DNA from 2 places in the Staphylococcus sp. FSL K6-0223 genome. Region 1 is predicted to be linked to the other one. Evidence: riboswitches for the same ligand, from Rfam matches in the RefSeq annotation. Region 1 holds a riboswitch; the other holds the start of a gene.
What was found. Region 1 has a riboswitch for S-adenosylmethionine ahead of MHI13_RS15300 (methionine ABC transporter ATP-binding protein). Riboswitches for the same ligand answer to the same signal wherever they lie in the genome.
Positions count from the first base shown of each region.

Region 2: another riboswitch for S-adenosylmethionine. It lies ahead of MHI13_RS19210 (Na+/H+ antiporter NhaC family protein); the one in region 1 lies ahead of MHI13_RS15300 (methionine ABC transporter ATP-binding protein).

Region 1 covers NZ_JBBOYX010000002.1:916,223-919,440, forward strand. Annotated here, with positions in the region: gene MHI13_RS15295 (methionine ABC transporter permease) at 1-444, opposite strand, end outside; gene MHI13_RS15300 (methionine ABC transporter ATP-binding protein) at 437-1,462, opposite strand; SAM riboswitch class I at 1,552-1,654, opposite strand; gene MHI13_RS15305 (thioredoxin family protein) at 1,712-2,008, opposite strand; gene MHI13_RS15310 (toprim domain-containing protein) at 2,001-2,387, opposite strand; gene gcvH (glycine cleavage system protein GcvH) at 2,615-2,995, opposite strand; gene MHI13_RS15320 (arsenate reductase family protein) at 3,167-3,218, opposite strand, start outside.
Region 2 covers NZ_JBBOYX010000003.1:381,681-384,898, forward strand. Annotated here, with positions in the region: gene MHI13_RS19205 (SRPBCC family protein) at 1-359, opposite strand, end outside; gene MHI13_RS19210 (Na+/H+ antiporter NhaC family protein) at 487-1,788, opposite strand; SAM riboswitch class I at 1,984-2,080, opposite strand; gene MHI13_RS19215 (hypothetical protein) at 2,152-2,742, opposite strand; gene MHI13_RS19220 (SDR family oxidoreductase) at 2,932-3,218, opposite strand, start outside.

The DNA of each region.
Region 1 (3,218 bases):
TACAACAGTCCATGTGTTAGCTCCCATTGACCAAGCCGCTTCAATTACACCTTTATCAATTTCTTTAAATGCAATTTCTACTAAACGAGCATAGAATGGAGCTGCACCAATTATAAGTGCAGGTAATGCTCCTGTCGGTCCACTAATAGTACCTAAGATGACACTCGTAAATGGTATGAGTAATAAAATTAAAATAATGAACGGAATGGCTCTAAATAAGTTCACTATAAATGAGACAATTGTATAGAATATTCGAGCTGCTGGTGAATGACTCTTCGCAGATAGGAAAAGTAACACACCTAAAATCAAACCAAATATAAAGGCGAAAATAGTAGAAACAATTGTCATATACAGCGTTTCTAAAATAGCTTGCCATACATCTGGCCATTGAACATTAGGCATTGTAAACATTTCATGAAAAATTTCGCCATAAGACTTACCCATGTCTCAACACCTCCACATTCACATGTTGCTCATGAAGATCATTTTTAAAATGTTCAAAGCTATCATTATTAATGTGTGGAATATGAATCACTAAGAATCCTATAGACCCATTTCTAGTATTCTTGATGTCAGCTTCTAGAATATTAACGTCAATATTATGTGTTTTCGTGATATACGAAACAATAGGTTCAGTTGCATTATCACCAGTAAAGTTCAATCTCACTATGTAAGAATCACTCGCTAATGGTTCTAATTCATCTAAAGAATCTTCAAAATCATCATTTAAATCGTCTTTAACAAAGCGTTTTGTAACCGCGTGTTGAGGATTCTCAAACACTTCACTTACTTTACCTTGCTCTATTACTTTACCGCTTTCCATTACAGCAACTTCATCACATATACGTCTAATTACGTGCATTTCATGAGTAATTAAAACGATAGTAAGATTTTGCTGTTCTCTTACTTTAAGTAATAGGTCCAAAATTTCGTCAGTTGTTTGAGGGTCTAAAGCACTCGTAGCTTCATCACAAAGTAAAACATCAGGATCATTTGCTAATGCTCTAGCAATACCTACTCTTTGTTTTTGTCCCCCAGATAACTCTGATGGATAAGCACTTTCTCGTCCTTTCAAACCTACCAATTCTACTAATTCGAGTGCTTTTTGCTTCGCTTTACCACTTGGGACTCCTGCGATTTCAAGCGGAAATGTGATATTTTTTAAAACGGTTCTTGACCATAATAAGTTGAAATGTTGGAAAATCATACTTACTTTTTGTCGTTTTTTTCGTAGCTCTGATTTAGATAATTTACTAATATTGTCCCCGTCAATTATTACATCTCCTGAAGTTGGAGATTCCAAGTTGTTGAACATTTTAATTAGTGTACTTTTACCAGCACCAGAGAAACCAATAACGCCAAAAATTGAGCCTGATTCAATATTTAAATCAACGTGATCAACTGCAAGAACATCTTTGTTCTTAGTATGATATCGTTTAACTATTTGATTTAACTCAATCACGTTAATAGCCTCCTTAAATTGCATATATAAATTAAAAAATGCTTTCTCAACTTATAGAGAGTTGAGAAAGCATTCTAAAAATCTTCTTTCTCTCATCTTCTAAAGTTGAACTTTATGTGAATTGGCACCATTTCTATATCAGACGGTTGCCGGGCTTCATAGGGCACATCCCTCCACCTCTCTCGATAAGAGTTGTCGCATCATTTAATTTGTATTAATCCTACCATCGTACTAGAGTTTCGTCAATAATTATTTTAAATTTTCTAACAAATAAGGAACTGATTGAAATGCATAGATTCTATTTTCTTCTTTGTCCTTATTCATTACCAATAGAACAGGAACTGACATTATTTCTTTTTCTTTACTAAAATCCGGATGAAAATTTAAATCTACCTTCTTAATAGGCAGCTGTAATATATCATTAGCAATATCTAACATTCTTTCTGAGACTTTACATGTCCCACACATAGGTGTATATCCAAATATAAGATGTTTATCTTCATTATAGTTTTCTGTTATATCTTCGAGATCGATTGTACTACTCATTAACTAAAACTAACCTTTCAGTGTTTAAATTAGGCATTAGATTCTTCTCTTTTCGCACTGCGAATCCGTATCTATTTAAAACATTAGCTAAATAGTTTTTAGGACATTTAGCTACTTCACAATATGTTTTATCAACATATATATGTTCACTTTCGCTTAAATATCGCTTAAACCATTTTCTAATTTTTTCTCCTTCATCATCAGAATCTGCAAGAACATAAACTTGTTTGCCATAAAGTGATTCTATCATATCATCGATTTTATCTATACTCATGGTCCCATGGGTACAAATAATACTTACTGGTTCTGCAATAACTTGTTGCACGCGTTTTTTATCCGACTTACCTTCAACAATGATAACTTTATTCACAATAGTCATGTCAATCCACCTTCTAAGAGTCGATAGTTAACTGTCACTTACATCATTCACAGAATCCTCAAAAACTAAACATTTTTAGAAACACTTAGCACTTTAGTGCTTAGTGTTTCTTATGCATGAGCTTTAGCTCAGGCGTTCCTCTTTTCCACTTAGAATTTTAGTGCTAAGTGTTTCTAAGATAATCTAAAAAAACTCCTTGATTATATTAATCGAGGAGTTTAAACATACTATTCACCAATCATCTCAGAATATTGCTCTGCTGATAATAATTGATCTAATTGACTTTGATCACTAATCTCTACTTTTACCATCCATGCTTTTTCATATGGTGATTCGTTAACAAATTCAGGACTATCTTCTAATTCGTCGTTAACTTCGACGATTTTACCTGAGATAGGCGCATATAATTCTGATACAGTTTTAACTGATTCAACACTACCAAAAGTATCGCCTTCATTTAAATCTTCATCTGTTTCAGGTAATTCAACAAATACGATATCACCTAATTCATTTTGAGCATATTCTGTGATACCAATAGTAGCTACATTATCTTCTACTTTAACCCATTCATGTTCTTTAGAATATTTAAATTCGCTCGGTACTGCCACGAGAATCCCCTCCTAATTATTAATTACATTTTAATGATGCCACACTGATATTGTTCAATCAACTAATATCTAAAAGATTTAATATGATAAAATTCGTGTTTATTTATGTAAAATAACATATTCGCATCATTTCAGTTTTTAATGTTCACTTTTAAAATAAATATTTAAATACTATAACCAAGTATCTTTATACTGATCTTCTTTAAATCCTAAAGTGATTTTT
Region 2 (3,218 bases), on a different contig from region 1:
TAGTAAAACAACATTTGAGTACCACCATTTTCACGTTCAAAGAATTCTACTTCTATGACATCCTCTTCGGCGCTTAAACCAGGCATACCTATTGTCATTTTAATGTATTCATCCATTACAAGCTCTTCGTATTTACCTTCGATAACATTTTGCTTCCCATTTCTACTATCTACTATACGATATGTACCGCCTTCTTGGACATCCGCTTCAAAAGTCTTATTTGTACGTGGTGTTGTCATGAACCATTGTTTAAGAATCTCCACTTTTGTCCATGCTTCATAAACAACTTCTGGAGTAAATTTTAGTAAACGTTCGATGTCGATTTCTACGTGTTCATTCTCTACATTATATTTTGCCACTCTCTTTCACCTACTTTCACTCTTATTTCTATTTTAACGTATTTAAGCTATGTCACAAACTCTGAAAGCTCTGAAAAAGTTAAAAGGAAGCTAAAATCTAATTGAGTAGCTTCCTTTTAATTTATATTTATTTTTGAGGTTTATCTTTTAAACGAGGGACTCTCAAAATAATAGCCACTAAACCACAGATTCCTAATAAAATTGGATAGATACTATATGGAACAAGTAAGAATGGAGAAATACCAGCAACACCAGCTGCTGAAATAACTTGAGGACTATATGGGAGTAACCCTTGGAAACATCCTCCGAATATATCTAATATACTAGCTGACTTACGCGGATCGACATCATACTCATCAGCAATATTCTTGGCTAAAGGTCCTGCCATAATAATAGAAATTGTATTATTAGCAGTAGATATATCCGCGGCACTTACTAAACTGGCAATACCTAATTCTGCACCGCGTTTAGATTTAACTCTAGCACGTACAAACTGTAGTAACCAATCTATGCCACCATTATGTTGAATGATACCTACAAGGCCACCAATCAGTAATGCTATCATTGCAATATCTTCCATTCCAATTATACCTTTAGATACGGCACTGAGAAGTCCTTTCCAACCAAAGGAACCATCAATCAATCCTATTAAACCTGCTAAGGCTGTGCCACCAATGAGTACAATGATGACGTTTACCCCTACAAGTGCGAGTATCAGTACTAATAAATATGGAATAACTTTAATTAAGTTATAATCATAACTTTTGGCATGATCGATTGAAATACCATTCGTTAAGAAAAATAAAATTATAATCGTTAAAATAGCACCTGGTAAAACGATTTTAAAATTAACTCTAAACTTGTCATTCATCTTAGTCTTTTGAGTTCTTACTGCAGCAATGGTAGTGTCCGAAATCATTGACAGATTATCACCAAACATTGCACCACCGACTACCGTAGCCATAGCTAAAGCTGCGGGCACATGTGTTGCTTGTGCGAATCCAAATCCTACTGGGGCTATCGCTGCAACAGTCCCAACTGATGTCCCCATCGAAATAGACACGAACATACAAATAACAAATAGGCCTACAATGATTAAATTTTGAGGAATCAATGATAAACCTAAATTAACAGTTGATGTAACACCACCCATTTTTTCAGCAGTAGTTGAAAACGCACCTGCCAAGATAAAAATTAACATCATCAAGATAATGTTCGAATGTCCAGCACCTTTAGTAAATACTTCTACCTTCTTGGCAAAAGATTCTTTTCTATTCATAAGTAAGGCAACGATTACTGTAATTGTAATTGCAACATTTAAAGGCATAGTTGTAAAATCTCCTGAAATAATTCCTACACCTAAAAAGAGTAATACAAATAGGAGTAATGGGAGCAGGGCCCACGCGTTACCTTTCTTTACTTTCTCCATAAATTTGACCTACTTTCCATAAAAATAGGAGCGAAACAGAAATTTCATTCTCAATGAATCATTTCTTCATTCCGCTCCGGCAAGTGACTTTATTTGTAAACTAACCCAAGTGTGTATCAATAGAGTCAACTCATGCCAACAAGTGATTAAAAGATATGTTATTTCACCATTTATACTCTGTTGGCATAGCATTTCAGCTTATCTTCTAACCTTAGCGGTTACTGGAATTGGCACATGATAAAATGTTGCCGAAGCTTCCTAGGGCCAGTCCCTCCACTTCTCTCGATAAGTTATTCGAATTGTGTCTAACGTTACAAGATAATTATAGACACGTCAATACATAAAGTTTATTGTATTTTAAAATTATTCTTCAATCTGTGTAGTGAAAAATTTCTCATAAATCGTGATTGCTAAAGCAACAACAATTAATAATACAATAGCTACACCAAAAACAATCCACCATTTCAAATAAAGACTTATAAATATGAGTAAAATGCTTATAATTGTTAAACATAAAGATACCCTTTTGAAAATTTTTTCAGTTCTAACCGATACAATTTTATATTCACTCATTTCGTCGCCATGAAGAAATTTACCATTTTTTGCTTCACTAATTTTAAGCTTCACTTCAAGGACGTAAGCAATACTTCCAGAACAAATAATGATTAGTAGCATCGTAACATTTGAAAAAGGTTGTGTAATAATCCAACTGAACATTCCAAAATAAGCAAGTGCAGAAACAATTGCTAAAATATAATCAATCATAGGATTAAACCAAGTTATACCTTTTTTTACATTCTCGTTAACTAAATAAACATTAACTGCAGAAATATATGTACAAATAATCACAGCTATAGCTAATATTACTATTAGATTATGATGGCACAATATTAGTGACGGTAAAGCTAAAGCAATTAAGATATTAGGTAACCATCTGATTAAAAAATTCTTCATTTTATAATCACCTTTATTCTATATTTCACCAATCACATACATCTTACATGAAAGCTTCAACTATTATCAAATCACCATTTAATATGGTGCAAACTTTCTACTCTCACACTAAAAAATGGGAACTCAGTCGAGTCCCCATCACCTTAAAATAATCAATATATAATTTGTCTATTAAAAGTAAATCAATTGTTAGTCGATTTGCGTACCACCTGTTACACCAAAGACTTGGCCAGTAGTATAACTTGAATCTTCTGAAGCAAGTAAAACGTAAGTACCTGATAATTCAACTGGTTGACCGGCACGACCCAGTGGCGTTTGTTGTCCAAATGTAGGAATTGCACTTTGAGGTTGACCTCCAGTAATTTGAAGCGGTGACCAGAATGGCCCAGGAGCAACACAATTCACTCGAATACCTTTCGCACCAAGTTCTTCAGAGAAACTTTTCGTTAATGAAATAATTGCTGCTTTAGAAGCTG